One region of the Pseudobacillus sp. FSL P4-0506 genome, then DNA from elsewhere that is predicted to be linked to it. Evidence: riboswitches for the same ligand, from Rfam matches in the RefSeq annotation. Region 1 holds a riboswitch; each other region holds the start of a gene.
What was found. Region 1 has a riboswitch for S-adenosylmethionine ahead of MKZ02_RS21605 (bifunctional homocysteine S-methyltransferase/methylenetetrahydrofolate reductase). Riboswitches for the same ligand answer to the same signal wherever they lie in the genome.
Positions count from the first base shown of each region.

Region 2: another riboswitch for S-adenosylmethionine. It lies ahead of metK (methionine adenosyltransferase); the one in region 1 lies ahead of MKZ02_RS21605 (bifunctional homocysteine S-methyltransferase/methylenetetrahydrofolate reductase).
Region 3: another riboswitch for S-adenosylmethionine. It lies ahead of MKZ02_RS16595 (O-acetylhomoserine aminocarboxypropyltransferase/cysteine synthase family protein); the one in region 1 lies ahead of MKZ02_RS21605 (bifunctional homocysteine S-methyltransferase/methylenetetrahydrofolate reductase).
Region 4: another riboswitch for S-adenosylmethionine. It lies ahead of MKZ02_RS06880 (methionine ABC transporter ATP-binding protein); the one in region 1 lies ahead of MKZ02_RS21605 (bifunctional homocysteine S-methyltransferase/methylenetetrahydrofolate reductase).

Region 1 covers NZ_JBBOOI010000001.1:4,289,875-4,297,683, reverse strand. The annotation lists gene metH (methionine synthase) at 299-3,748, opposite strand; gene MKZ02_RS21605 (bifunctional homocysteine S-methyltransferase/methylenetetrahydrofolate reductase) at 3,726-5,591, opposite strand; SAM riboswitch class I at 5,679-5,790, opposite strand; gene MKZ02_RS21600 (DMT family transporter) at 5,937-6,839, shown strand; gene MKZ02_RS21595 (nitric oxide synthase oxygenase) at 6,918-7,809, shown strand, end outside.
Region 2 covers NZ_JBBOOI010000001.1:1,528,443-1,536,251, reverse strand. The annotation lists gene MKZ02_RS07570 (gamma carbonic anhydrase) at 84-611, shown strand; gene metK (methionine adenosyltransferase) at 638-1,837, opposite strand; SAM riboswitch class I at 1,982-2,141, opposite strand; gene pckA (phosphoenolpyruvate carboxykinase (ATP)) at 2,376-3,962, shown strand; gene MKZ02_RS07555 (MMPL family transporter) at 4,016-6,139, opposite strand; gene MKZ02_RS07550 (TetR/AcrR family transcriptional regulator) at 6,232-6,804, opposite strand; gene MKZ02_RS07545 (DUF2584 domain-containing protein) at 6,879-7,121, opposite strand; gene MKZ02_RS07540 (alpha/beta hydrolase family protein) at 7,138-7,809, opposite strand, start outside.
Region 3 covers NZ_JBBOOI010000001.1:3,346,951-3,354,759, forward strand. The annotation lists gene spoVS (stage V sporulation protein SpoVS) at 1-196, opposite strand, end outside; gene MKZ02_RS16580 (TIGR00282 family metallophosphoesterase) at 426-1,226, opposite strand; gene rny (ribonuclease Y) at 1,289-2,848, opposite strand; gene recA (recombinase RecA) at 3,088-4,134, opposite strand; gene MKZ02_RS16595 (O-acetylhomoserine aminocarboxypropyltransferase/cysteine synthase family protein) at 4,434-5,732, opposite strand; SAM riboswitch class I at 5,833-5,943, opposite strand; gene MKZ02_RS16600 (competence/damage-inducible protein A) at 6,032-7,276, opposite strand; gene pgsA (CDP-diacylglycerol--glycerol-3-phosphate 3-phosphatidyltransferase) at 7,569-7,809, opposite strand, start outside.
Region 4 covers NZ_JBBOOI010000001.1:1,417,563-1,425,371, forward strand. The annotation lists gene mgtE (magnesium transporter) at 1-821, opposite strand, end outside; gene MKZ02_RS06855 (arsenate reductase family protein) at 1,038-1,394, shown strand; gene gcvH (glycine cleavage system protein GcvH) at 1,479-1,862, shown strand; gene MKZ02_RS06865 (toprim domain-containing protein) at 1,974-2,324, shown strand; gene MKZ02_RS06870 (thioredoxin family protein) at 2,326-2,628, shown strand; gene MKZ02_RS06875 (hypothetical protein) at 2,783-3,124, shown strand; SAM riboswitch class I at 3,208-3,322, shown strand; gene MKZ02_RS06880 (methionine ABC transporter ATP-binding protein) at 3,408-4,433, shown strand; gene MKZ02_RS06885 (methionine ABC transporter permease) at 4,426-5,094, shown strand; gene MKZ02_RS06890 (MetQ/NlpA family ABC transporter substrate-binding protein) at 5,115-5,960, shown strand; gene MKZ02_RS06895 (carboxymuconolactone decarboxylase family protein) at 6,121-6,483, shown strand; gene MKZ02_RS06900 (hypothetical protein) at 6,739-6,900, shown strand; gene sufC (Fe-S cluster assembly ATPase SufC) at 7,327-7,809, shown strand, end outside.

The sequences.
Region 1 (7,809 bases):
GCATTTATGGTTTTCTGTATTAGTTTGAGATACATAGAACAATTTATGCCCAAGCAGTTGAATTTCTCTATACAAATGAAATTACCAACTGATTATGCCATTGCTAGAGACCGTGGAGAAACAGATGTCGTGTTTGGTGAAAGTGGGCTAGCTGATGAACTGAGGGGGGATGTCACCAGAGTCCAACAGGACACCGCATGATTGCTTACTCTGTTATGTACTATCTACAAAAATAATGTTTAACGTTTATTTAATAATAAATAAAGAGCACCTCATAGCGAAGGTGCTCTTTGCTTATTTAGTTAACATTAAAGTATCGAGCATCAGGATGAGCAAAGACGATAGCAGAAACAGAAGCTTCTGGTTCCATCATGCATCCCTCGGTTAAGCGGACGCCGATTTCTTCAGGCTGTAGAAGCTTAAAGAGCTTTGTCTGGTCGTCCAAGTTTGGACAAGCTGGATAGCCAAAGGAGAAACGCTGTCCTTGGTACTTGGCGGCAAAGCGTTCTTTCATCGTAAAATCAACAGCATCCGGGAAGCCCCATTGGTCACGCATTTCTTGGTGAATCCGCTCAGCAAATCCTTCTGCCAGTTCTAAAGCTGTCGCTTGAAGAGCATGGCTTTGGAGAAACTCGCCTTTTTCCTTTAACTCAACTGATTGTTCCCGAACACCAAATCCGGCACTCACAACGAAGAATCCAACATAATCCATTTCGCCGCTATCCACGGATTTTAAATAATCAGCCAGACAAAGGAACGGTTCTTTTTGCTGGCGAGGGAATGTGAAGCGTTCAATCTCTGTTTTGCTGTCAGCAGGATCATAAATAATAACGTCATTTCCATCAGACTGGGCAGGGAAGAATTGATAGACGCTGGCTGTTTTTAAACGGCCGGATTGCAGAAAGCTGTCCACCGTTTCTTTCAAAGCAATTGCTCTTTCGTCTTGCTCAGCGAGCAGTTTTTCTACTTTGCCTTTTAACCCAAGGTGATGGCCAATTAATGTTTGGATATTAACATAAGGCTCTAAGTGAGCAACAGGGTAGTCACGCTGAAGGCGTTTCTGCAAGTCACGCGGCACGTAAACAGGAACATCCTGGCGAACTGTTTTCTTTGGCTTTTCCAATACAGCCACAGATGAAGATGGCTTCATCGTTTCCCGGTAAGCTTCTACTTCCTTGCGTTTTTCTTGCTTTTCCTTCAGTTCATTTAAGAGCTCTGTTTTTTCTTCAGTGTTTTGCAGACGTCCGGCAATAGCCAGCCCATCCATCGCATCCTTGGCGTATAGAACTGGTCCTTCATATTCCGGTGAAATTTTTGTTTCTGTGAAGCGGCGGGAAAGTGCCGCTCCGCCAACTAAGATTGGCAAATCAATGTTCGCAGCTTTCATATCCTGGGCTGTAATAACCATTTGCTGGGCCGATTTAACGAGTAGGCCGGAAAGTCCAACCATATCAGGATTTTCTCGTTTTATCGCTTCAATCAATTCAGCAGGTGTCACTTTAATGCCTAAATCGACGACCTTAAAACCATTGTTGCTTAAAATAATGTCGACAAGGTTTTTACCAATATCGTGAACATCACCTTTTACTGTAGCAAGTACAACTTTTCCTTTCCCGTTGTCGTTTTCTTTTTTCTCCATATAAGGCTCTAAAAAGGCAACAGCGGCTTTCATGACCTCAGCGCTCTGCAGCACTTCCGCTACGATAAGCTGGTTATCGTTAAATAACCGGCCAACTTCCGCCATTCCTTCCATTAATGGACCATTAATAATATCAAGCGGTGTATCGAACATCGTCAAGGCTTGTTCCAAGTCAGGGATTAAGCCTTCCTTTGTGCCCTCCACGACATAATAGCTAAGCCGGCCTTCTACTGTCTTCGGAATATCTTCCTCTTTCTTCTCTTTCTTTTTATCACGGTAAAAGTCAGTAAAGACTGCTAGCGTTTCATCATTCGTTTCAAAAAGAAGCTTCTCTGCCATCGTTATTTCTTCTTTTGGAATGGAAGCAAATCTCTCCAGCTTCTCAGTATTTACGATGGCGTAATCGAGTCCAGCTTGCGTGCAGTGATATAGATAAACGGCATTCAACACTTCACGGCCAACAGGCGGGAGGCCGAATGATACGTTGCTGACACCAAGAACGGTTAAAGATCTGGGCATTTTTTCTTTAATTAGCCGGATGCCTTCCACTGTTTCTTCGGCTGAACCGATGTATTGTTCATCTCCTGTTCCCACGGGGAAGACGAGCGGATCAAAAATAATGTCTTCAGGCGGAAGACCCCATTTATTGACGAGCAGGTCATAGGAACGCTCGGCTACTTCCAGTTTACGTTCGCGGGTCACGGCCATACCCGTTTCATCAATCGTACCCACTACAACGGCTGCTCCATATTGTTTTACAAGTGGAAGGACAGCATCGAAGCGCTCTTCACCGTCTTCTAAGTTGATGGAGTTGATGATTGCTTTTCCCTGTGAGTATTTCAAGGCTTTTTCAATAACTGCTTCATCCGTTGAGTCAATGACGAGCGGCACTTTCACCTTTTTCACGACTTCTTGCATAAAGGCTTCCATATCTTCAAGTTCATCACGATCAGGATTGGCAAGACAAATATCAATGACATGAGCGCCGCCCTTTACTTGGGCGCGAGCGATCTCTGCCGCTTCTTCATATTTGCCCTCAATGATCAATCGTTTGAATTTACGGGAACCAATGACATTTGTCCGTTCCCCGATAAATAATGGCCTCATGGAATCATCATAATGAAGGGGCTCAATTCCGGAAACAACATGTTCATGAGGCTGTTCCGGACGTCTGCGTGGAGGGATATTTTCAATAGCAGCCCTCATTGCGCGAATATGATCCGGTGTAGTTCCACAACAACCGCCGACAATATTTAGCCATCCCTTTTCGGCAAAGCCTTTAATCTTGGCCGCAAGGGACGCAGGTGATTCATGATAGCAGCCATTTTCATCCGGAAGCCCAGCGTTAGGATAACAGCTCACAAAGCTTTGAGATAAGGCAGAAAGCGAACGGATATGATCCGTCATAAATTCTGGACCAGTTGCACAGTTTAAGCCGACGGATAGCGGATGAACGTGCTCGATAGAAATGTAGAAGGCTTCGATGTTTTGCCCTGCGAGTGTGGTGCCCATCGGTTCGATCGTTCCAGAAATCATGATGGGAAGCTTTTTTCCAGTAGCTTCAAAAGCACGTTGAATACCAAGCACACCGGCTTTTACGTTCAGCATGTCCTGGCTCGTTTCCATTAATATAACATCGCAGCCGCCATCAATGAGTGCTGTCGCCTGCAATTCAAAGTCTCTGCTCAATGTGTCAAAATCTATTCCGCCTGTGACAGACAATGTTTTCGTTGTCGGACCGATAGCACCTGCCACATAACGTGGATGATCAGGCGTAGAAAATTCATCCGCGCACTTACGGGCAATTTCGGCTGCCCGCTTGTTAATCTCATAAGCCTTATCACCGAGGTTATATTCATTTAACACGAGAGCCGTGCCGCCAAATGAATTTGTTTCAATGATATCGGTGCCTGCTGCTAAATAATCCCGGTGAACTTTTTCGATTACATGAGGCGCGGTAATGTTTAAATACTCATTGCAGCCATCATATTCTTCACCGCCGAAGTCTTCCTCTGTTAAATTAGCTTGTTGTAGCATTGTACCCATTGCGCCATCTAAAAAAAGAATACGTTTTTCCAGTTCTTTTTCAATTGGATATTGTTTCGACATGAGTGATCCCTCTTTCATTCATTTTTCTATCTAACTCTTCGATGTAACGGATCAATTCAATGGACATTTCATAACGCATAAATGGAGTAATAATATAGATACCATTAAACAGCTTGGCCGCTGTATCGATTAATTCCTTGGCAATCTTGACGCCCTCAAGCGCTGCTGTTTCTTTATCATGCTCATAGGCCTTCATTCTAGCAAGCGTTTCGTCTGATAGTTTAATGCCAGGCACTTCATGATGAAGGAATTCAGCATTTCTTGAGCTTGTCAACGGCATGATACCGAGGAAAATCGGAGTCGATAAATGCTTTGTTGCTTCATATACTTCAATAATTTTTTCTTTTGTAAAAATAGGCTGTGTAATAAAGTAATCGGCTCCGCACTCAATTTTTTTCTCTAAACGTTTCACCGCCCGGTCGAGCACACGTACATTTGGGTTAAATGCAGCTGCAACGGAGAAATTAGCTTTTTGTTTTAATGGTTTTCCAGAAAAAGAAATTCCTTCATTCAGTTGCTTAATTAATTGGATAAGCTCCATGCTTGAAACGTCGTAAACAGAAGTAGCACCCGGGAAATCGCCAACTTTCGTCGGATCACCGGTAATAGCCAGCACATCGTGAAGACCTAGAGCATGCAAGCCCATAAGATGAGACTGCAAGCCGATTAAATTCCGATCCCGGCACGTAATATGAACAAGCGGGCGAATGTGATGCTGCATTTTGAGCAGGGAGCCCATTGCTAAGTTGCTGATACGTGGAGAAGCAAGCGAGTTATCAGCCATTGTAATAGCCGCCATGCCAGTTTGCTGCAAGGCTGTGGCTCCTTTAATATAAGCAGCAGTATCCAAGTGTTTAGGAGTATCAAGCTCCACAATAATCGTCCGTTCTTTTTTTACCTGCTCATGGAGCGGCGGTAACACTGGAGGAGTCGGTTCTTTAATAATAATGGGCTTTCTGGCGATTACCTTTTTCTCTGTAATTGGTGCAAGGCCAGCTAATGCTTTTTTGGCCGCCTCAATATGTTTGGGTGTGGTGCCGCAGCAGCCTCCAATAAGACGGACCCCTTCATTGCGAAGGTGAACGGCTGCCTGGCCAAAATAATCAGCCTCTGATTCATAGACGATACGGCCGTCTTCTACATCGAGAAGGCTTGCATTCGGATAGGCTGATAAAAAGGCTTTTTCAGGCAGTGTCACCTCTTCAAATGCTTGGATTGTATGATAAGGGCCGAGGCGGCAGTTAACGCCGACAATGTTTGCCCCGAGGGATTCGAGCTGATTGAACGCCTGATTTAACGAGAGTCCGTTTTGTAGAATGCCAGGTTCATGCATGGATACTTGAGAAATAATTGGCAGATCTGTAAGTTGACGAAGCAGTTGTAAAACGGTCGTTAATTCTTCAAAGTCATAATACGTTTCTAAAAGGAAGCCATCAGGTTCTTCCAGTAAGATGGCTTCTGCCTGCTGCTGAAAGGCCGCTTCAATGTCGGCAAGGGAGGCGCTGCTTTTACGGATTCCACGGATGCCGCCGATGGTCCCGAGTACGAAGCGCTCTTCAGAGAAAGCCGCCTTTTTTGCTATCCGCACGGCTGCTTTATTTAATTCCCGTACACGGTCCTCCATTCCATATCTTGCAAGCTTTAGAGCATTGGCGCTATATGTATTCGTTTGGATTACATCCGCGCCTGCTTTTATATATTCGCGATGGATTTTTTCAATGATTTCTGGCTTTTCTATATTAAGTTCCTCGTAACAAAAATCGATGCCGTAGGAATAGAGGAGAGTGCCCATGGCTCCATCAGCTGTCAGCACTTCGTTTTGCAGCCGGTCTAATAATTTCATGTGGTTCTTCCTTTCCGTAACTTTATTCTAATCATAAGAAAAAGCCTTCTTAAATTAAGAAGGCTTTACATTGTCAATGTCTGATCCTTCTTATCTCTCAAACTGATTAGACAGTTTGCTGGATTTAGCACCTAGGCCCGCTAGCGGCTGGTTGCTGAAGCTTCATAGGGCCAGTCCCCTCAGCTTCTCTTGATAAGAAATATACCTATATACAATTAGTAAGATAATTGAACATATCATATCTCTTTAAGAGGATTTAGTCAATAGAAAATTTTGAATATTCCCAGAGGATTGTCGAACAGAAGGAGGCGGGATATACTTTTATGAGATAAAGGAGGAGTCAGGTTGAATCAGCTTCGTTATTCATTATTTATTTTGGCAGGGGCATGCAGTTATGGTTTTCAAGCTTCAATCGTCAAGCTGGCAACGAATGCGGGATACCCGGCTGGCCAGATGACCGGTTCACAATATATCTTTGGACTTTTGCTGATGATCATCCCTTTCATGATAACCAAACGCATAAAATTACAGGTTAAGCAAATAGTACCATTGCTTGGGCTCGGCGTTTTATTAAGTTTGACAGGCGTATTTTATGCAACAAGTATTCAAGAGCTATCGGCTTCAATCGCCATTGTTCTGCTTTTTCAATTTACTTGGATGGGGATTCTCATTGAATCCGTTTATTTAAAGGCATTTCCATCTGTCACAAAGATCATCTCGGCTGTCCTTTTATGGGCAGGAACGCTGCTCGCCGCCGGAATTTCTTCAGAGGGAATCAACTGGGCAGACCATTCAAAGGGCTTTATTTCTGGTTTCCTTGCCGCTTTAACGTTCGCATTGTTCATTTTCTTTAGCGGAAAAACAGGAAAAGAAGTACCGGCTATTCAAAAAAGCTTTGTTATTTCTATTGGTGGGCTGGTAACGGCTTGTTTATTTGTATCGCCAGCTTTTGTAATAGATGGGACGATGACTGGGGGCTTGTGGAAATATGGTTTGCTTGTCGGACTGTTGGGCGTTCTTGTACCGGTTGTTCTCTTTGCGCTCGGTACCCCGTATGTTGACTCAGGAATGGCCACTATTTTAGGTGCTGCAGAGTTGCCTGCAGCGATGATTGGCGCTATGTTCATTGTGGGTGAACATTTAACCGGTGAACAGGGGGCTGGCATTGTGCTCATATTGATCGGGATTGCTGTGCCGCAATTGCGTAGGAATGGAAGAGTCCGACCGAAACAGCTTTCCAGCAGTTGATTTCCGCAAATTGTCACAAAGCCGAAAATAGAACAATGATATACTGTGAGTAAATGCTACTTACAGGACGGGAAATAGATGAATAAACAGTTATGGAAGCAAGCAAAAGAATTTATCACAGTTTGTTATCGGGAATTAGGCAAATCGGATGAAGAGATAAAAGCGCGGCTGTACGAGATCAAAACAGAAATTGAGGGAACAGAAAGTTATACTCAAACTTATGAAGAACTGAGCTATGGAGCGAAAATGGCCTGGCGCAATAGTAATCGCTGCATCGGACGGCTATTCTGGCAAACGCTGCACGTGTTCGATAAACGAGAAGCTAAAACAGAAAAAGAGATATTCGAAGCCCTCAGCCGTCATGTAGAATATGCGACAAATCAAGGGAAAATTCGTCCGACTATTACAGTTTTTCGTCCGTCTTCACCCCATCGGGAAGACATTCGCATTTGGAACCATCAGTTAATTAGATATGCGGGGTATAAAACAGAGACGGGAATAAAGGGAGATCCTGCTTCTATTGAACTGACCTCTATGTGCCATAAGTTTGGCTGGCGAGGGGAAGGAACTAATTTTGATATCCTGCCCTGGATTGTACAAATAGGCAAGCAACCGCCTAAGCTGCAAGAAATCGATAAGAAGCTCATAAAGGAAGTAAGCCTTATTCATCCGATATATGATTGGTTTGCTGAGCTGCAATTAAAGTGGTATGCTGTTCCAATTATTTCGGATATGAAGCTGGAAATAGGAGGCATTGAATACAAAACAGCTCCTTTTAACGGCTGGTATATGGGAACGGAAATTGGCGCACGCAACTTAGCTGATGAGTTTCGTTACAATCAGCTTCCAGTTATTGCGGAACGGCTGGAATTGGATATTCATCGAGCCGCTTCTTTATGGAAAGACCGGGCGCTACTTGAGTTGAATACAGCTGTTCTTCATTCGTTCCAGCAGGCGGGGGTAAGTGTTG
Region 2 (7,809 bases), 2.8 Mb from region 1:
ACAAATCAAATCGTTTTAGATAAAATAATAAGCAAGTCCATCCTGCTTTCTGTTGCAGGAAACATAAAAGGAGGAGAGAAAAAATGATCTATCCTTATAACAATAAAACTCCTATTGTTGCTGATTCTGCTTATATCGCCGATTATGTAACAATTACGGGAGATGTAACTATTGGCGAAGAAACAAATATTTGGTTTAATACTTCTATTCGCGGGGATGTAGCCCCGACTGTAATCGGCAAAAAAGTGAGCATTCAGGATAATTCTGTATTGCATCAAAGCCCGAACAACCCGCTTGTTATTGAAGATGAAGTCACAGTCGGCCATCAAGTTATTTTGCACAGCTGTAAAATTAGAAAAAAAGCTTTAATCGGTATGGGTTCCATCATTCTTGATAATGCAGAAATTGGTGAAGGAGCATTTATCGGGGCCGGTAGTCTTGTTCCCCAGGGAAAAGTCATTCCTCCTCACTCCGTGGCATTTGGCCGGCCGGCAAAAGTGATTCGCCCAGTGAATGAGGAAGACAGAAAAGATATGGAGCGCATTGTCAGAGAGTACGTAGAAAAAGGACAGTACTATAAAAGCATACAAAAAAAGCCTGAAGACCGTTAAAGAGTCTCCAGGCTTTTTGCTGCTTATTAATTTGATGCCTGATCTTTTAAGATTTCAGCTTTGTCTGTTCTTTCCCAAGGAAGATCCACATCTGTACGACCAAAATGTCCATAAGCGGCTGTTTGTTTATAAATTGGACGACGCAGTCCAAGCATATTAATAATGCCCGCTGGACGCAGATCAAAATTATTGCGAACAAGTTCAACAAGCACATCTTCAGAAACCGTTCCTGTGCCGAACGTATCGACAGCAATTGAAACAGGCTGAGCTACACCAATCGCATAGGCGAGCTGGACTTCACATTTATCAGCAAGGCCGGCCGCAACAATATTTTTTGCTACGTAACGAGCTGCATAAGCTGCTGAACGGTCTACCTTTGTTGGATCTTTACCGGAGAATGCTCCGCCTCCATGGCGTGCATAACCACCGTATGTATCCACGATAATTTTCCGGCCTGTTAAGCCCGCATCTCCTTGAGGTCCGCCGATAACAAAACGGCCTGTTGGATTGATAAAGAACTTTGTATGTTCATCGATTAATTCTGCAGGGACCATCGGGTCAATGACATGCTCGCGCAAGTCGCTTTGAATTTGTTCAAGCGCAACTTCCGGATGATGCTGTGTCGAAATAACAATTGTATCGATTCTTACTGGCTTGTCGTTTTCATCATATTCAACTGTTACCTGAGTTTTACCATCTGGACGTAAATACGATAACGTTTCTTCTTTTCTAACTCTCGTTAATTGACGGGATAATTTATGAGCCAATGAAATCGGGAGCGGCATTAATTCTGCTGTTTCATTACAAGCAAAACCGAACATTAAGCCTTGGTCACCCGCACCAATCGCTTCAATTTCTTCATCGCTCATTTGGCCTTCACGTGCTTCAAGAGCCACGTTCACACCCGCTGCAATATCAGGTGACTGCTCATCAATGGATGTCAACACACCGCATGTATCGGCATCAAAACCGTATTTTGCACGAGTGTAGCCAATTTCCTTAACTGTCTCCCGAACAATTTTATTAATATCCACGTACGAAGAGGTTGTAATCTCCCCTGCTACGAGTACGAGTCCAGTTGTAACAGATGTTTCCGCTGCGACACGCGCATTTGGATCTTTTGATAAGATTTCATCTAGGATAGCATCGGAAATCTGATCGCAAATTTTGTCCGGATGCCCTTCAGTGACTGACTCTGAAGTAAAGAGACGACGATTTTTAGTCATGAAACTTCCTCCTTAAAATGATCAACTTACTGCCGATCGATAATGGTACGGTACTCATTTCCCCTAAGTTTACCCTTTTAAAATAAAAAAACCCCTCCTGAAATAAAGAGAGGAAAGGTTGGTCTTATCAACATAGGCCTTTCACTCTTATCGTTCAAGGTTTGCCCTTGCTGCAGGTTAGCACCTTTGTCTTGAGTACAAACTTATATTGTATAAGTGCCGGCAGTCGATATAACTACCAATCACAATCAAGCAGGTTGCCGGGCTTCATCGGGCCTGTCCCTCCGCCAGCTCAGGATAAGAGTATCCGTTCAAGGTTACATCATACGAAATCCGTTCGACAATGTCAACTGGTTTCGTATAAAATCTCTTCATTTTTTCGGTTTCTTTTATAGGAAATCGGACAATCTGTAAATAAAAAAAGTCGCAAAAAAATAAGTGAATAGTATAGACTATTAAATGTAATGTGTTATACTATTTTTGAACAAATAATGCGATAACAATTATTTAATTTCAGATAAAGGATGGTTATTAATTTATGAAGACTGTAAGTGTTTCAAGTGAAATTTTGGAACTTTTAAAAGGTGATAACGTAACAATGCAGCCATCTGTGCCGCAGCTCGTAGAAAAAGTACTTAATCGTAAAGAGGGCGTGTTAACTGCTTCTGGAGCAGTATGTGCTGAAACGGGAAAATATACTGGCCGTTCTCCTAAAGATAAATTTATCGTTGAAGAGCCTTCAGTAAAGGACAAAATTGATTGGGGACCGGTTAACGAACCAATTTCCCCTGAAGTCTTCGATCAATTATACACTAAAGTGATCAATTATTTAAAGGAACAAGAAGAATTGTTTATTTTCAAAGGATTTGCAGGGGCAGATCCAACCCATCGTTTACCAATTCAGGTGATCAATGAATATGCATGGCATAATCTGTTTGCTCATCAACTTTTCATTCGTCCAACTGAGGAAGAATTAAAAGATCATCAAGCAGGCTTCACAATCGTATCTGCTCCGAACTTTAAAGCAGACCCTACAGTAGACGGAACAAAATCAGAAGCATTTATTATCATTTCTTTTGAGCGCCGTATCGTTTTGATCGGTGGAACGGAATATGCAGGAGAAATGAAAAAATCGATCTTCTCTGTAATGAACTACTTGCTTCCTGAAAATGATATTCTGTCTATGCACTGCTCAGCCAACGTTGGCTATGAAGGTGATGTGGCCCTATTCTTCGGTCTTTCTGGTACAGGGAAAACAACTTTGAGTGCAGACCCGAACCGCCGCTTAATCGGCGATGATGAACATGGCTGGTCTTCTAATGGTGTATTTAACATTGAGGGCGGCTGCTATGCAAAAACAATCGGCCTTTCCCGTGAGAAGGAACCACAAATCTTTGATGCCATCCGTTTCGGCTCGGTTCTTGAAAATGTAGTGCTTGATGAACAGTCTCGCATTCCAAATTACGATGATAACACCCTGACAGAAAACACGCGTGCCGCTTATCCGCTACAAGCAATGGATAACATTGTTGATCCAAGCGTAGCTGGCCATCCAAATACAATTATTTTCTTAACAGCTGATGCATTCGGCGTACTGCCTCCAATCAGCAAGCTAACTAAAGAGCAAGCGATGTACCACTTCTTAAGCGGCTATACATCTAAACTTGCCGGTACAGAGCGCGGTGTCACTTCTCCGCAAGCAACATTCTCTACTTGCTTCGGTTCACCATTCCTTCCGCTTGAAGCTACACGCTATGCGGAAATGCTTGGTGAGAAAATTGATGAGCACAACGTTCAAGTGTTCCTTGTAAACACTGGCTGGACTGGTGGCGAGTATGGCGTTGGTTCCCGCGTAAAGCTTGCGTATACACGTGCTATGGTCCAAGCAGCTCTCGAAGGCGAATTAAATAACGTAGAAACGTATACGACAAAAACATTCGGCTTGCAAATTCCTCTTCATGTACCTGGTGTGCCGGATGATGTTCTCATTCCGCGCAAGGCATGGGCTGATGAAGATGCTTTCATGACAAAAGCAGCAGAGCTTGCTGGCAAGTTCCGTGAAAACTTCAAGAAGTTCTCCAACGTCTCAAAGGAAATTATTGAACTTGGCGGACCACAAATCTAATATACAAAAAGAGGCCTCTGCTAAATAGCAGAGGCCTCTTTTTGTATATGACTTTAACTGTCCGCTTTTCGAACAGGTTCCTTTTCTGAATGCGTGTCTGCCCGATCTTTTTCAAAGATCATAAGTAAAGCCGGCAGCAGCAAACCGCGCACGATAAATGTATCAATTAATATTCCGACGGCGACAATAAAACCAAAGACAAATAAAATTTCTATTGGCTGTGTCATTAATACGGCAAAGGTCGCAGCTAAAATAATGCCGGCAGACGAAATAACCCCCCCTGTTTTAGCAACAGCAGTGTTGACTGCTTTTTTTAAAGAATGGCTGCTTCGCTCTTCCATATAGCGTGATACTAAAATAATATTATAATCGATGCCCAGTGCGACAAGAAAGATAAATGAGTAAAGCGGCACCCTTGTGCTGATGGCATCAATGCCAAATAGCATATTTGTTAAAAACATCCCAATACCAAGGGCAGCTAAAAATGAAAGCAGAATGGTACCGACCATGTACAGGGGCATTTTAACGGAACGGGTCAATATCACCAGCATGACAAAAATCAATAGTGTTTCCAGCAGAACAATTACTTTAAGATCACGGCTGTTTAACGTACGGTCATCCAGCTTCTCTGCTGTCTCTCCAGCGAAATAAAGGGTTCCCTTTGCTCCGGAATCAGCAATGACCTTCTCTGACTTCTTTCGCAGACTGGCAAGCGCATCCATAGCCGGCCGTTCATAGGGGCTTCCGTTGAATGATAACGACAATTCATGCGCTTTATTATTCTCTGTTGAAGCTTGGAGCCGTACCTTAGCCACATTCTCCTGCTTCTCAAGCTCGGCCGTAAGCTTTGTCATATCTCCTGTTCCTTCAAATAAGACTATTGTGGGAGCAAGATCTCCTGCCGCAAATTTTTGTTCAATGATTTCATATCCCTCAAGTGACGGCATATTGTCCGGAAAGGATTTTAACGTGTTAAATTCATATTTAACATTTAATACATTAAGTGAAGCTAGCAGTAACAGCGCGATAACGATACTGCCAATAGCAATCGGCTTTGTTGACACTATCCGGGCGATCCGGTTCCAGAACCCGCTATCTCTTTCAGTTTTGTCCCCTGCTTTCGGTACCTTCGGCCAGAATGCTTTTCTGCCAAACAACACAAATAATGCAGGAACCAGCGTGACGGAAGCAAGCATAATAACAGCCATGACGGTAGCGAAAATTGGGGCAAAGTTTTGATAATCCCCAATGACAGCGAAGAAGAGTACGAGCATAGCTGCAAGCACAGTTCCTCCTGAGAAAAAGACCGGTTCTCCCGTCTCGCGCATAGCATGTTTCATCGCTTCAAACTTGCTTTCATGCCGCTTTAATTCTTCTCGATAACGGGCTAGCACAAACAATGAATAGTCCGTTACTGCTGCAAACAGCAAAATCGTCATAATAGACAGTGACTGGCTGCTCATTTCTAAGCCAGCTTTTCCATATAACCCTAAAATACGGTCGGTTACCGCATAAACGACCACTGAGGCAAGCAATGGGATAAAAGCTAGCAATGGGGAACGATAAATAACAATAAGCAATACTAAGATGAGTCCAACAGTGGACAACAAGAGTACAATATCTGCTTGAGAAAAAAGCGCAGTTGTATCTACTGCAATACCTGCTGGCCCGGTTACACGCACTTGAAGATCGCTTGCTTCCTTTTCAGCTGTTGAAGTTATTGATTGAATTCCCTTTTTTAACTGATCATTTTCCAGGCCTTCTTTAAAATTTAATGGAATAGCTGCAGCTGAGCGGTCCTTTGATAAAAATTGGTTCTGTGCGGGTGGAGGAAGCTGGTCGAAGGGCACTATTTCCTTTAAATGGTTTATTTGTTTTTGCTTAATCGCCTTGACCACCTTAGCGAGCTCGGCAGTTTCAATTTTTTTGTTGCCAGCACTAAAGACAAGAATAGCTGGCACGCCCTCATCGTTCGGAAAGTACTGGTTTACTTTTTCTGCGGCTTCTATTGCTGGCGAATCGCTTGGGAGTGACTCAATGGAGGAAACACTGTAATCACGTGAGCTTGGGGCGATGCTACTTAACAGCCCTGCAATCAACAGCCAAATGATTAAGACTGTCCACATGCCTTTTCTTGTTGATATCCAATCAGTTAACGCTCCAAGTATTTTTTTCATTTTTCCTCCCCCTTTTGTTAAATTTTATTCCTTCTTTTTATTTAAAATTAAAACCGACATATGTGTCAAATATAATTGTTTAAAAAGGAGCTTCAATTTAATCCGCTCCCTCTATACCAAACTTCAAATAAATAATCAGCCCATTCCTCTATCGGCAATGCCAATACATTTGGGGTATTAATCAGCTGAAAAAATAAACTCGCCAGTATGGCAAACGGTACATCTTCACGAATGTCCCCTTCCTGCTGCGCTTGCTTAAATAGCCGCTCCAGTTGTAAGCTCAATGCCTGATGCATCTCCATCACTTCTCCCACCAGCTCTTCTGCTTTCTTCGATTGCGACACATCGATTTTACGTATGTCACCGAGAATAAAGTGAAGATCGGCTTCATCCATATAAATACGTAGTAATTGGCGAAGGGCTGGTATGGGTTCTTTTTCGTCTACCCTGGATGCTCTGCTGACTGTTCGGTCCATCGCTCGTTTCATACAGGCAGCCGCCACCTCCTCACGATTGGAGAAGTATTGATATATTGTACTGCGTGCACCCGAAACAAGATGTTCGGCGAGTCTTTTTAAGTGAAAACCATTATAGCCGTGCTCAATGATGAGCTTCTCTGCTGCGTCTAGTAGTTCTTCCTCCGTGAATGCTCGTTTTCTTGCCATCTGACCTCATCTCCTTTCTAGTTGTACAGTCTATAATAAAAAAGCGGCTGAAATCGCTTCCGCCGCTCTGTTTATTAGTTTGTTGAATTTAAGGAAATCAGCCTGTATGTAACCTCTGTATGATCTTTTTGCCATTCAATTTTTTCAATAATAGCTGTGCCCGTAATATCTCCGTCTCTTGTTTTATAAACATGAATAGGAATATCTATAGGGTACAAGCGGTATCCTTCTTTTTTCAAGGAAAATAAATTTTCTTCTTTTCTATGCTCCTTCCCCTTTGTCACAATCATTGTATTTAGTTCCATTGGCATCCCCATGCCAGTCCCCTCCTTGTTATTCTTTTTTATCTTGTTTTTTCATCCATTCACATAAATCAGCTACAATCTTTCGGTTAATTGCCGGTGGGAAATAGTGATCATATTGATCAAAATACCATGTTTCAGCCGGATGTTCTACTTCTTTCAGCCTCTCCTCTAAACGAAATGCGTGCTCAGGTGAAACATTTTTGTCTTTTAATCCGTGGATAATCAGGACAGGCGCTTTTAGCCTCTCAAGTTGATAAAGTGGGGTACGCCAATTATATAGCTCTTCCTGTTTATAAGGGCTCGCTCCAATGACCCTTTTCATCATCCGGCGTAAATCTTTTCTTTCCTGGTAGGTTAATACCATATCAGCTACTCCTCCCCATGTTACCACCGAAGCAGCCTGTTCCTTTTCAAGAGCAGTGAGCAATGCCATGACCCCACCTCTAGAAAATCCAAAAATATGGACCCGATTCGTTACACGCGGATGGGATTCCAACAGGTCGAAACCAGCAAAGGCGTCTTCTCTATCTTCTCCAGCAAAATCTTCATTCCCTTCTCCACCGCGATTGCCACGATAAAAAGGAGCGAAAACGATAAAACCTTCAGAAGCAAACTGAGCAATGCGGGCAGGGCGAACCATCCCCACATTTTTTATTCCGCCCCGCAAATAAAGAAAACCGTCATATGTACCTTCTGTTGC
Region 3 (7,809 bases), 940 kb from region 1:
AAGCTGGGATGCAAATTAAATCTACCCCGCTTGGAGCAACAAATCCTCGTGCAATCGCTACTGCCTTGACCGCTTGATTAAGCGCACCAGCCCCAATTGCCTGAATTTCAGCCGCCCCTCTTTCCCGAAGAACACCGGCAAGTGCACCAGCTACAGAATTAGGATTAGATTTTGCCGAAACTTTTAATATCTCCATTTCTTGTCCTCCTTTTGTTAAACGATACCGAATGCTCATTTAAGTGAACATAGTTGCTCGCTATCCTTCCATTTCTACTATATTCGAGGACAGGCTCCTGTATTACAGACTTCAACTAAGAAACCCTAGGAACTTCACATAGTAGCCTTTTCAGCTAGAGAAAAAGCAGAGCGCGCTTTAGCAGGCTTATCTTGCTCGGATCACTCGTTAAACAAAAGGGGACACCAGGCTACTCAGCAATAAATGGTGTATCCTCATTAATGAGAATACGGTCAATAGCTTTGGCTTTTCCTGTTTTTTTATCAACTTCAATCAAACAAGCGCTTAATTGTGTTCTTCCACTTTTCGGCACTTCAAACCGCACCGGCAGCCCTGTGACAAATTTCTTTAAAACTGCTTCCTTCTCCATACCAAGAATCGCATCATATGGTCCTGTCATTCCAACATCTGATAAGTACGCTGTGCCTTTTGGCAAAATGCGATTATCCGCTGTTTGCACATGAGTATGTGTTCCTATCACAGCAGACACATTTCCATCTAAAAACCAGCCAATTGCCTGTTTTTCACTTGTCGCTTCCGCATGAAAATCAACAAAAACAATCGGCGTCCGTTCACGTGCTTTGGCGACGAGTGCTTTGGCTTTTTCAAAGGGACAATCAAGAGCGGGCATAAATGTACGCCCTTGAAGATTAATCACTGCCGCTTCTACACCGGCACGCTTAATGAATAACAATCCAGTTCCTGGAGTGCCTTCTGGAAAATTAGCCGGCCGAACGAGTGCATTGGCCTCATCAATAAATTCGAAAACATCCCTATTATCCCAAGCATGGTTGCCAAGCGTAACCACGTCAGCCCCGTCTACTAAAAACTGGCGGTAAATTTTTTCGGTAATCCCCCGTCCTGAAGCAGCATTTTCTCCATTAACGATTGTCAGCTCTGGCCGATACTTATTTTTAAGTCTTGGTAAATACTGATTAATCATGTCGCGCCCTGGAGACCCGACAACATCGCCTACAAATAATATCCTCATATAAATTCCTTTCCTTACCTTTATTTCCCCATAGGGAAAGCGGTGTGATCACTCACACCGCTTTATTTCGCATATTCCACAGCACGCGTTTCTCTTATGACTGTTACTTTAATATGACCTGGATAATCAAGCTCTCCCTCAATTCGTTTCCGAATATCACGTGCCAGTCGGTGCGCTTGCAAATCATCCACCTGTTCAGGCTTAACGATAATCCGCACTTCGCGTCCAGCTTGGATAGCAAAAGATTTCTCTACGCCCTCATAAGATTCGGCAATTTCCTCGAGTTTCTCCAGGCGGCGAATATAGTTTTCCAGCGTTTCACTGCGGGCACCCGGTCTGGCAGCGGACAGTGCATCGGCTGCAGCCACGAGTACAGCAATAATAGAAGTTGGCTCAGTGTCTCCGTGGTGAGAAGCAATACTATTAATAACAACTGGATGCTCTTTATATTTTGTCGCGAGTTCCACACCAATTTCTACATGGCTTCCTTCCACTTCATGATCGACAGCTTTACCGATGTCATGAAGCAAGCCGGCACGGCGGGCAAGTGTTTCATCTTCCCCAAGCTCTGCTGCCAACAAGCCAGTAAGGAAAGCAACTTCCATGGAATGCTTCAGCACATTCTGGCCGTAGCTTGTACGATATTTCAATCGACCAAGAATTTTAATCAAATCCGGATGTAATCCATGAACACCTACTTCGAAAGTTGTCTGCTCACCGACCTCCCGGATATGCTCATCTACTTCTCTGCGCGCTTTATCTACCATTTCTTCGATACGCGCTGGATGGATACGTCCATCCTGTACGAGTTTTTCAAGAGCAATCTTGGCAGTTTCCCGACGAATTGGATCAAATCCAGAGAGAATTACTGCTTCCGGTGTATCATCAATAATCAAATCAATACCTGTCAGCGTTTCCAGTGTACGGATGTTTCGTCCTTCCCGTCCAATGATACGACCTTTCATTTCATCATTTGGCAAAGTAACAACTGATACAGTTGTTTCTGCCACATGATCGGCCGCACAGCGCTGAATGGCAAGAGAAAGGATTGACTTCGCTTTCTTGTCTGCTTCTTCTTTCGCTCGGTTTTCTTGCTCTTTTGTCATTACAGCAATATCGTGCGCAAGCTCTTGCTCCGTTCGATCCAAGATAATCGAGCGGGCTTCGTCCCGAGTAAGACTGGCGATTCGTTCTAGTTCCGCCTGCTGCTTTTTGATCATCTCTTCCACTTTGCTGTCCATCTCTTCAATATGTTGTTGTCTCTCAGCAAGAATCTCCTCTTTTTTCTCGAGCTGTAATTCGCGTTTATCCAGCGATTCATCTTTTCGGTCGAGGTTCTCTTCCTTCTGTAACAAACGATTCTCTTGTTTTTGCAATTCGTTTCTTCGTTCACGAAGTTCTAACTCCGTGTCTGTACGAAGCTTGTGAATTTCATCCTTTGCTTCAAGCAGGGCTTCTTTCTTTAGCGATTCTGCCTCACGCTTTGCGTCGTCAATAATTTGCTCTGCAGCACTTTTAGCTCCTGCAATCTTTGATTCTGCAATGGACTTTCGAACAAAATAGCCAACAACTACACCGACGATTAGGCCAAGCAAAATGAAGATGATTGTAATGGGTTCCATCCTTTCACCTCCTCTTGCTATGAACTTTTGCCATGCTTTTAACATGTCGGCTGATACATTGTGTTATCATTTCAATATACAGCTTCTCATTTCCATTTTTAAGAGAAAAAAATGTAAAATATACATCTCAATTTTATAGTTGTGAAAATTTCTTGTCAAGAGTTTCATCACGGTAACAGTCTTCTTCGAGACTAATAAAAAACAAGAGGAGCGATGTCTCCTGACACCGCTCCTGTTTATTATTCGTCAAGCAAACTGAATTCTTCTGTCTCTTCTGCTTCCTCTACTTCTACAAAGTCAGCATCAAGACCATAATGCTGGCGGATCTTCATCATAATCTCCTGACGAACAGCCGGATTTTCCTTTAAGAACTGCTTTGCATTCTCACGCCCTTGACCAAGGCGTTCCTCATTATATGAATACCAAGCACCGCTCTTTTGAACAATATCTACCTCTGATCCCATATCGATGATTTCACCTTCTCTGGAGATTCCTTCTCCATACATGATATCGACTTCTGCTACACGGAACGGAGGAGCCACTTTATTTTTCACTACTTTAATCTTTGTTTTGTTTCCTACAATTTCATTTCCTTGTTTCAGTGCTTCAGCACGGCGAACTTCCAGGCGGACGGAGCTATAAAACTTGAGCGCACGGCCTCCAGGCGTTGTTTCCGGGTTACCGAACATAATCCCGACTTTCTCACGAATTTGGTTAATGAAGATTGCAATTGTTTTAGATTTATTAATAGCACCAGACAGCTTGCGAAGCGCCTGTGACATTAAACGTGCCTGCAGGCCGACATGGGAGTCGCCCATTTCTCCTTCAATTTCAGCCTTTGGAACAAGGGCTGCAACCGAGTCAACAATCAGGATATCGATAGCACCGCTTCGTACGAGAGCTTCGGCAATTTCAAGTGCTTGCTCGCCTGTATCCGGCTGAGAAAGCAACAACTCATCAATGTTGACTCCTAATTTCTGAGCGTATACAGGATCAAGCGCATGCTCTGCATCAATGAAAGCAGCTTGACCGCCGGCAGCTTGTACTTCAGCAATAGCGTGAAGAGCCACGGTAGTTTTACCAGAGCTTTCCGGCCCATAGATCTCAACGACCCGACCGCGTGGATAACCCCCTACACCAAGGGCTGCGTCAAGAGCAAGCGAGCCGCTTGGACTAGTGGAAATTTTCCGGTCTGTTTGTTCTCCTAATTTCATGATAGACCCTTTACCAAATTGTTTTTCAATTTGCTTTAAGGCCATATCCAATGCTGCTTGACGATCGTTCACTAAAATTCCTCCTTAAAATTAACAATCTATTAAGTAAATGCACAGTGACATGTTGTTTCATAATCTATACTAACTATACCTTTTTATTGAGACAATTTCAAGTAAAAAGCGAACATTTATTCGGTTTTTTTATTTTTCCTCCTGAGAAGAAGAATGGATAAGAAACTAGAAAAGTAGTAGAAGAAATAGCGGAAAAAAAGAAGAAAAAAAAAGTAACTCCTGCTTTTTTATTTTATCATAAAAAAGCAGGAGAGGATAATTTTAAGCCTGTCATATTCTTTATTTAATAAGGAAAAGCGTTAAGCTTCTACAGCTACGCCAGTCGCTTTTTCAATCGCCTGATTCAAGTCAGCAATCAGGTCCTCAGTTGACTCCAGTCCGATGGATAAACGGATCATTTCTTCTTTCGTACCCGATTTTGCTAAGTCTTCACTGCTTAATTGCTGATGTGTGGTAGAAGCCGGGTGAATAATGAGTGACTTGCCATCCCCCACATTGGCAACATGTGACCACAGTTTAATGTTATCAATCACTTTTTTACCTGCTTCGCGGCCGCCTTTAATGCCAAATACAACAATAGAACCAAACGTATTAGCCAAGTATTTCTTCGCTAATTCATGAGATGGATGATCCTCCAAGCTTGGATGAGATACCCAATCTACTGCCGGATGATTTTTCAAATAATCGACGATAGCAAGCGTGTTTTCATGATGGCGCTGAATACGTAAATGCAACGTTTCCAGCCCTTGAAGCAACAAGAAAGCGCTATGGGCACTCAAGGAAGGGCCAAAATCCCGTAACAACTGTACGCGTAATTTGATAGCAAAGGCTGGGCCTTCCAGGTCCGCAAATCTTAAACCATTATAAGATTCATCCGGCTCCGTAAAGCCAGGAAACTTTTCACTGTTCCAATTGAATGTTCCTCCATCTACTACTATACCACCGATGACTGTTCCATGGCCGCTGATCCATTTCGTAGCGGAATGAACGACAATGTCGGCCCCTCGAACAAGCGGATTAGCTCCGTAAGGAGAAGCAAACGTATTATCTACAATGAGCGGAATACCATTTTCATGAGCAATATCTGCCACCTTTTCCACATCAAGCACATTCAAGGAAGGATTTCCGATAATTTCTCCAAACAGAGCTTTTGTTTTTGGAGTGATCGCTTTGCGGAAATTTTCCGGATCAGTAGAATCAACAAACTTTACATTAATCCCGTATTTAGGAAGCGTATTGGCAAAAAGGTTATAGGTGCCTCCGTATAAATTAGCTGCCGCTATAATTTCATCGCCCGCGTGAGCCAGATTAAGAATTGAAAAGGAAATGGCAGCCATTCCTGATGAGAGCGCCACTGCTGCTGCTCCCTTTTCCAATGCAGCCACACGCTTTTCAAACACATCTACTGTCGGGTTGGTAATACGCGTATAAATATTTCCTGGCTTTTGCAAAGCAAATAGGGCGTTAGCATGATCTGTATCTTCAAATACATAAGAAGTCGTTTCATAAATCGGAACGGCACGGGCGCCAGTAACCGGATCCGGCACTTGTCCTCCATGAAGTAAAATTGTTTCTTTGTTCCACTGTTCGTTTGTCATCATTAATCCCTCCCAATTATTAAATAAAGCGCTAGTAACCTGAAGAATAACTAAAAAGCCCTCTTCTGTTGTAAGAAGAGGGCTTTATTATAGGATCCTCCTCTTATCTCTCAGGCACATACGCCTGCAGGAATTAGCACCGTTTCAGACAATTTGTCTGAAGGTTGCCGGGCTTCATCGGGCCTAATCCCTCCACCGCTCTCAATAAGAGTACTTCTATTTAATTGCGTAACTCATAATCTCTTGGTTTTTATTATATAGCATAGCGATCAGAATAGTCAATAATATTCCGAATGTTTTCACTTATCTCCAGCAAGCTCAGCCAACAAATAATGACACCCATACTTAACTGAGCGCTTTCTAATTCCTTCGCGGCTGCCTACTAATTGGAGTTTAAATACTTTTGTTTCCCTGTGCTTTGAAGCAAGACCAATCCATACAGTACCAGGCGAGTGTCCTTCCGATTTATCCGGTCCCGCCACTCCGGTAAAGCTAATACCGAAGTCAGCATTCAAAAGACTGCGGACATTTTCCGCTAATTCAATAGCACACTGTTCACTAATGGCACCATAACTTTCAAGCGTTTCTGGCTTCACTTGCACGAGTTTTTCCTTTGCTTCATTGGAGTAGCAAACAATCCCGCCATTAAAGAAAATGCTCGCTCCGGGAATAGCTGTCATTTCACTTTGAAACAATCCCCCTGTTAAGCTTTCAGCTGCTGCTAACGTATGAGATGTTTCCTTTAAGCGCTCCGCTAGCTCACGGGCAATGGACGTATCATTATAGCCATAAAAGTATTCCCCGACCCGGCGAAGAATTTCCTCCTCTGCTTCTTGTATCATCTGTAAGGCGGTTTCTTCCGATTCGTGTTTAGCAGTGATTCGCAGTGTTACCTCTCCATCACCAGCAAGCGGGGCAATCGTCGGATTTTGTTGTGCGAGTAACAAATCCTCTACTTCTGTTTCTAAAGCAGATTCTCCAATACCAAAAAACCTTAATACGCGTGACTCTATTTTTTCAACTTTTTCAAGCACATCTAATAGCGCCGGCTTTCCATAGCGGACAAACATCGGCTGCATTTCCCGGGGTGGCCCAGGCAAAAGCATATAGAAATGATTCTTTCCTTTTACCATCATCCCTGGCGCCATGCCATGATCATTCGCTAAAACGAGACAGCCCTCCATGACCAGGGCCTGTTTTTTATTGTTTGGTGTCATCGGGCGCTTCGTTTTTACAAAGTAGTTTTCAATACTTTTTAAGGCCTCTTCGTTATAAACAAGCGGACGACCAATATGAGCGGCAATTGCTTCCTTTGTTAAATCATCCTTCGTAGGACCAAGCCCACCTGTAAAGATTAGCAAGTCCGCTCTTTTTTCCGCTTCCTTTATTGCATCGAGCACACGGCTACTATTGTCCCCAACAACCGTATGATAGTACACATTCACCCCAATTTCCGCTAATTGCTGAGAGAGAAACTGGGCGTTTGTATTTGTAATTTGCCCTAACAGCAACTCGGAACCAACTGCAATAATTTCTGCATTCATTTTTGTCATCCCTTCTCTTATTCAGGCCCTGTTAAAGATGAATATTGTTTTTTCGATAGTTGATTGTAGCAGAAGAAAGTGTCTTTAGCGGAGAAAGTGAGTCCTGGTAAGATGGCGCACAGACCGCCAGCGGAAAGCGTCCGCCTGCAGTATAAATCAACAAGCAAGTAATGGAACAGGGGCCTTTATTAAAAATAAGGCTGCTCCATAAGCAGCCTTATTTTATATAGTATCGTGGTAAATTTTAAATACTATAAACACAACGGGGCTTACTTTGGAGCAACCTTTTCTTTTACTTTGAATGTTTAAACACGCCACGGTTAAGATAGAAGTAATCCCAGCCGGACCAAACGGTAAAGAATGCCGCTATCCAAAGGGCGATATCTGCAAATGGAATTCCTAATCCTTCAAATGGCGCATTATGAAGCAATAAAGCCGCAATGGCAATAATCTGCGCCCACGTCTTAATTTTCCCAAGCATATTAGCCGCAACCACTTCGCCTTCTCCAGCTAAGATTAACCGTAAGCCCGTT
Region 4 (7,809 bases), 2.9 Mb from region 1:
TTTGTGTCAAAGTCAATTTCTTTATCCACAGCTGATAATTTACCAATATCTTCGTTCGTTTCCTGAATAACAATCTGCATCATATCATCAAAGGTAATAACCCCAAGCAGTCTCTCTTTCTCGTCCACTACAGGAATTGCGCTGAAATCATATCGCTTGAGTAGCTTGTTGATCTCTGCTCTCTTCGCTGTGTAGGGAACGGAAATAATCTGCTTCAACATAATGTCTTTTACCAAATCATCCGGCTGAGCAATGACAAGATCCCGATAAGAGACTGTACCAGCCAGCTTTTCTTTTTCATCAAGCACGTAAATAATGAAAAGCGTTTCAGAGTACATAGCATGAACACGTGCTTTTTCTACTGCATCGGCAACGGTATCCTCTAGATGCACAGCGAGGTACCGATTTGTCATCATACTGCCTGCCGTGTTTCGCTCATAGCTCATCATTCGTTTTAAATATTTGGCTTCACTATCATTTATCTCTGATAAGAAACTATCAAGATCGGCTTTTGGGAAGTGAAGTAAAAGAGAAGACAATACATCGGTGTCCAGAAGGGAGAGAACTTTATTTGCTTTGGCAGGACCGATTTTTCCCAGCAACTCAAGTTGTTTCAGCTGATTAAACTTTTGTATCATACTGGCGATAGAAGCTTCATTAAGATGTTCTAGCATGGAAGCTCGATGCTTTTCGGGAAGGTTTTGAAAAATAGCGGCTAAGTCATAAGGTTTCTTGCTCGTGAACATGTCATTGATCTCTTGATATTTTTCTGCTTTCAGCTTTTCGATAACGAACAGTGTATCGTCTTGTATTTTTTTCATGATCAACACCTCCGTCATCAACGCTATTCCCTATAAAGGAATTTAAAAACCATTTTTGAGTAATTTTGGATATTGGTTATGGAGGGGAAGAATAGCTGAAACTTTGTCTTTTATTAAAAAAGCAGGTATATTTTAATTAATAGAGCAGGAGAATTGAAAACGGTGGCGAAAACATTTTAAAGCCGAGCACTGTGTAAATAGGAGGCTGATTGAAGAGTGACATTAACATTTTACTGGTATCCGAAGTGCGGAACATGCCGCAATGCAAAAAAATGGCTGGAAGAACATAATGTTGATTTTCGGGGAATACATATTGTGGAACATCCGCCTTCCAAGGAAGAATTGAAAGACTTATATAAAAAAAGTGGACTTGAATTGAAAAAGTTTTTTAATACGAGCGGCAAAAAGTATCGCGAGCTTGGATTAAAGGACAAAGTAAGCACCGCTTCCGACGAGGAATTACTGGAATTGCTCGCTTCCGATGGCATGCTTATTAAGCGCCCTCTTACTACTGATGGTGACAAAGTGACTGTTGGGTTTAAAGAGGAAGAATTTGAAAAACAATGGTTGTAAAGTGTGCGTAAAGCTTATTTTTCTTGCTTTATGCCTTTATAATAAGTAAAGTTTTAATTGAAATCAGGTAATGGAGGGATTTATATGAGCACACCGAAAGAATTACGTTATTCAGAAGAGCATGAATGGGTAAAAACAGAAGGGGATACCGTCCGTATCGGCATTACGCATTTTGCGCAATCAGAACTTGGCGACATCGTGTTCGTTGAGCTTCCATCTGTAGGAGATGAAATCACAGCTGACGAACCATTTGGTAGTGTTGAATCTGTAAAAACAGTTTCCGAGCTATATGCTCCTGTCAGCGGAAAAGTTGTTGAAGTAAATGAAGAGCTTGATGATAATCCTGAATTCGTTAATGAATCACCATATGAAAAAGCATGGATGATCGTTGTCGAATTATCTGATACTGCGCAGCTGGATAACTTAATGACAGCTGAACAGTATGATGAAATGACACAAGAAGATTAATGAAATGAGAAAAGGACACTTCCGGTTTAGGGAGTGTTCTTTTGCAATTTCTTACTAAATAAAGGACAATTAAACTGTGAGGCAAGATATTCAGACGGTGGAGGGATATTCATGCGTACAGAAAAAACAATCGTTGTAGAAGGGGCTTCGGATCGGAAGAAAGTACAAGAAATTGTAAATGAGCCGGTGGACATCATTTGTACGAATGGAACAATCGGGCTGAGCCGGCTGGATGAGTTAATTGAAAGCTTGGAAGGACAAGATGTATATATCCTTGTTGATGCAGACCGCGCCGGGGAAAAGCTGCGTCAGCAATTTATCCGTGAATTTCCCGAAGCTCACCATTTATACATTGACCGTGTCTATAAAGAAGTCGCTACTGCTCCTTACCGCCATCTGGCTTCTGTATTATTAAGTGCCAACATTGATGTACATGGGGAGTTTTTACAAAAGGATGGATGAAATGCAAAAGGAACAAAATATAAACGAATTAATCAGGACGAATCACTTAGTAGCCATCTATGCGTATACACCGCTGTGCGGAACGTGCCAATTAGCTGGAAAGATGGTCGACGTTGTCGAGAAGGTAGACAACGGCTTTATATGGGCCCGCATGGATGTGAATTATCATGAGAGCTTTGCGATTCATCATGCGATTGAAAGTGTCCCATGTCTGCTTATATTTAAAGAAGGGGAATTAAAGGAAAAGATTTATGCCTTTCAGTCGGTTCCTCATATATATGAGAAGTTAAGTCAATATATATGATTGCTGCTTCCTACAGGGAGGCAGTTTTTTATATAGGCATGTTTGACGAAATATGCGAATGAGTGCGCACTTTGTCGAGTAATTAATAAAGGAGATTTCCTCCTCTGCTTGGAAGTTATTAAGTAAAGCTAAAGCGAACAGAGGGGGAAATAAAATGAAAGAGAAATTGTTAGCTGTACAGGCAGCTTGCCATGGTAGAACGCATATCTGGCCATTGCTCCCGCTCGAACCTGTACACGTGCTGCTGGTAGGAGAAAGTGAGAGCTGGCTGCTCGTGATCAGCCATCAGGGAATGCAGCTTTCAAATAGCAGCACGGATCATTGGCATTTACGGTTGAGGGGTGGGCTTGAACCGCTCTTAGAGGGGCAGGGTCAGCTGCGCTTGTATGAAGCGATGGGGGCAGTCGAGGTGTCAGGATTTTACCGGGTTAAGCTTTGGTTTGAATCGTTCCTTTGGTTATGCCGCCCTTATTATGAAAAGTTTGATACAGCATAAAAACATTTTTTTAAAGAATAATTGACAATTTTCGTAGAATAATGATAAAATCAAATCCATTAAGAACAACATATTGCATACAGCTCTTATCAAGAGAGGTGGAGGGATGTGCCCGATGAAGCCCGGCAACCGTCAACAGCGAGCGCTTGTTGAAAAGGTGCCAATTCACACAAAGCGTTTTGCTTTGGGAGATGAGAGAAAGGAATCTACTAAAGAACACCTTTCTGCTCATTTTGCAGAAAGGTTTTTTATTTTTTCGGGTGGAATGGAGGAAAACCGCCGCATGATTTCAATAAAAAATGTAAAAAAAGTCTTTTCCACAAAAAATGGAAAAGTGACAGCAGTAGATAATATTGACTTAACGATAGATAAAGGCGAGATTTTTGGTGTAATTGGTTACAGTGGAGCTGGGAAAAGCACACTTATCCGGATGCTGAACGGTCTTGAAAATCCGTCTTCGGGCTCTGTTGTTGTTGCGGACCGGGAGATATCAAAAATCCGGGGAAGCGAGCTGCGTCAGGCGCGCCAGGAGATCGGCATGATTTTCCAGCACTTTAATCTTCTTTGGTCAAGAACGGTGCGAGATAACATTGCCTTTCCGCTAGAAATTGCGGGTGTGTCGAAAGAAGAGCGCCTTAAGAAAGTGGATGAGTTGATTAAATTAGTTGGTTTGGAAGGAAGAGAAGACGCTTATCCTTCACAATTGAGCGGCGGACAGAAGCAACGCGTCGGTATTGCCCGGGCGCTCGCAAATGACCCGAAAGTTCTGTTGTGTGACGAGGCTACCTCAGCACTTGATCCGCAAACAACGGATGCTATTTTAGATCTGCTTGTTGATATTAATAAACGTCTTGGATTAACAATTGTGCTCATCACTCATGAAATGCATGTCATTCGGAAAATTTGCCATCGGGTGGCAGTAATGGAAGCAGGCCGTGTCGTAGAACTTGGTTCGGTGCTCAACGTTTTCAAATCGCCCGAGCAGCCAATTACAAAGCGGTTCGTTCAACAAGTGACCGAGCCAGAAGAATCAAAAGAAACCATAGAGCACTTGCTTGAACAGTTTCCAAATGGCAAGGTAGTCAAGCTTACTTTTATTGGTGAAAGTGCAGAGCAGCCAATCATTACGAATTTAATCCGTCAATTTAACATAGCGGTAAATATCGTCCAAGGGAAAGTGTCGCAGACGCAAAACGGTGCGTATGGTTCACTATTCGTTCATTTAACGGGTGAACCAGAGGAAGTGGCACAAGCAGTGGCCTATCTCGACAAGCAAGAAGTCAGCTCGGAGGTGATCCATCATGCTTGAACAATGGTTCCCTAATGTTGATTGGGAAAAAATGTGGGAAGCGACAAATGAAACCCTTTATATGACGGGTATATCCGTGGTGGCTACCTTTATTTTGGGCATACTCCTTGGTCTGCTGTTATTTTTGACAGCTAAAGGAAATATATGGAGCAATAAAGTAATTTACAGCATTGTCTCTGCTTTTGTTAATATTTTTCGTTCCATTCCTTTCATTATATTGATTGTTTTATTAATTCCATTTACAAAAGCGCTTATCGGTACAATGATCGGTGAAAATGCGGCACTGCCAGCCCTTATCATCGGGGCAGCTCCTTTCTATGCGCGCATGGTTGAAATCGGCCTGCGTGAAATTGACAAAGGAGTCATTGAGGCAGCGCGAGCAATGGGAGCAAAAACGAGTACGATTATCTTTAAAGTACTGCTTCCTGAATCAATGCCAGCGCTTGTTTCTGGGATTACTGTTACAGCGATCGCTCTGGTTGGCTACACGGCCATGGCAGGTGTGATTGGAGCTGGCGGTCTGGGGAATCTTGCTTATCTGGATGGATTCCAGCGCAGCCGGAATGATGTCACTTTGGTTGCTACGATTATTATTTTAATCATTGTGTTTGTGATTCAATTGATTGGTGATCTTATTACTAATAAGTTAGATAAAAGATAAATTTTAGGAGGGGAAGAAAGATGAAAAAGTGGTTGCTTACTTTGTTAACTGCAGTAGTTGTGTTTGCGTTGGCTGCCTGTGGCGGCTCAGATGATAAGAAAGATGAGAAAGCAAAAGAAGGCGGCAAAGAAGATAAGGAAATCGTTGTTGGTGCTTCGAACGTACCACACGCGGTGATCTTAGAAGAAGCTAAGCCGTTGCTTGAGAAAAAAGGTTATGATCTGAAGGTTGAAACATTCCAAGATTATGTATTACCGAACAAGTCTTTAGAAGAGGGAGATTTGGATGCTAACTATTTCCAGCATATCCCTTATCTTGAGTCTCAAAAGAAAGAGCATGGCTATGATTTTGTAAATGCTGGCGGCATTCATATTGAACCGATCGGTGTATATTCTAAGAAATATAAAACCCTTGAGGAACTTCCAAAAGGGGCAACTATTTTAATGAGCAGCTCGGTTGCAGACCACGGACGTATTTTAACCATGCTTGAAAAAGAAGGACTCATTAAATTAAAAGACGGCGTAAAGAAAGAGGAAGCGACAGTTGAAGATATCGCGGAGAACAAAAAAGATTTGAAGTTTGATTATAATTATGAAGCCGCTCTTCTTCCACAGGCCTATAACAACGGAGAAGGCGATGCAGTTCTCATTAACTCTAACTATGCAATCGATGCTGGTTTAAATCCGTTAAAGGATTCAATCGCTATTGAAGACAAAGATTCACCATACGTAAACGTTATTGCTGTCCGCAAGGGCGATGAAGACAAAGAAAAAATCAAAGCGCTGGTAGAAGTCCTTCATTCAAAAGAAATTCAGGATTTTATTTTGAAAGAGTGGGGCGGAGCAGTCGTACCGGTTAACAAATAAAGATAAAAACACCTGCAAGGAGTCCCTTGCAGGTGTTTTTATGTTTCATCGTAAAGGCCAGTTCTCTGTTTGGCTGAAAAATCTTTTCTTATTCTTTATTTGAATAAAGCTTTTTTACTTGCTGCATATTAAAAAAGATAAAAACAGAGGAGGCTATCCTATGGACAGAGAAGTTTTAACATCAACAGAAGCAGCGTTATTAGAATATAAAGAGGGGCTTGGCACATTTACAAAAAAAATGCCTGGGCTCGCTGGTCATTTTAATGCATTTACGGCAGAGTGTTTTAAGGAGGGAGAAATCGGCCAAAAAGAAAAGCAGCTGATTGCTCTCGGCATTAGCGTCTATTCACAAGATGAATATTGCATCCTTTATCATGTGAAAGGCTGCTTGGATCAAGGGTGCAGTGAACAGGAAATTTATGAATCGCTTGGTGTGGCCGCAGCTTTTGGAGGTGGGGCGGCAATGAGCCAGGCAGTAACACTTGTACAGGAAGCGATCGATGAATTAAAAGTAAATCATTAAAACGACAGAATGGGGACTCTTTCGGAAAATTAAGAATCAAGCAGGATATGGTTTAAATTTTGAGAATGGGGTTATATAAAAGACAGGAAGCACGCAAAATCACGCGTGAGCAGGTAAGAGCAGTTCATATGCCTTTTGTGAAAAAAAGGAAAGACTGTTACGATAGTTCCTGTAAGAAAATTTCATTCTAAAAACCGAAAGGATTGATTCCCCATTAACTCGTTAAACTCACTGAATTTGCAGTACACAGACAGTATGGAAAAGGCTATGCATGGATCCCGTGGAGTTGGATATGAGGTGTACCGCCAAAATCATGAAGTGAGAATGAATGTTGAACGTCAACGTGAAGAGGAATATGTGGAGAGCCGACGAATGGTTGCTGATCACAACCGTAAATTTACGAACCATCTTTCATAATAAAATTGCATATAAGTAAACCTTCAAATTTAGCGTATGAGCCGACTTTGAAGGTTCAAAACAAAATTACCGCAAATATTGAAAACGACTGTCTTTGAAGCCATAAAACTCGCCAGGAGCGAAATTGCTATAGCAATAAAGAACGCGGAAGTTTGCCAACCATCTGAAAGCCAGCACACATGCTGGCTTTTTCTATGATTCAAAAAGAAAATCTATTGTAAATAAGATAAATAAACAAGGGAGAAACTAAGAAAAATGGCTCCCATTTCCCTTGATTTCATATGAAGGATGAACTATCATCAAATATCCGGGACAATTCAGTCAGACCGGTTGAATATAATTTTCATTTGTTATAAGATTGTAATGAGAATAAATTGAGAATGATAATAAACATCGATTTGCTTCGATGATTACGGAGGTATGGACATGACAGCTTCAACATTAACAATTAAAGATTTACACGTATCCATTGATGGAAAAGAAATCTTAAAAGGTGTAAATCTTGAAATAAAAGGTGGAGAGTTCCACGCAATTATGGGACCAAATGGAACAGGTAAATCCACTTTATCTGCAGCTATTATGGGTCATCCTAAATATGAAGTAACGAGCGGAAGCATTGAATTGGACGGAGAGGATGTTCTTGAAATGGAAGTAGACGAACGCGCGCGTGCCGGTCTCTTCCTTGCTATGCAATATCCAAGCGAGATTAGTGGAGTAACGAATGCCGATTTCCTTCGCTCTGCTATTAATAGCCGCCGTGAAGAGGGAAATGAAATTTCTTTAATGAAATTTATCCGTGAAATGGATTCAAAAATGGATCTATTGGAAATGGACCAAGACATGGCACAACGTTACCTAAATGAAGGCTTCTCAGGCGGGGAGAAAAAACGTAATGAAATTTTACAATTG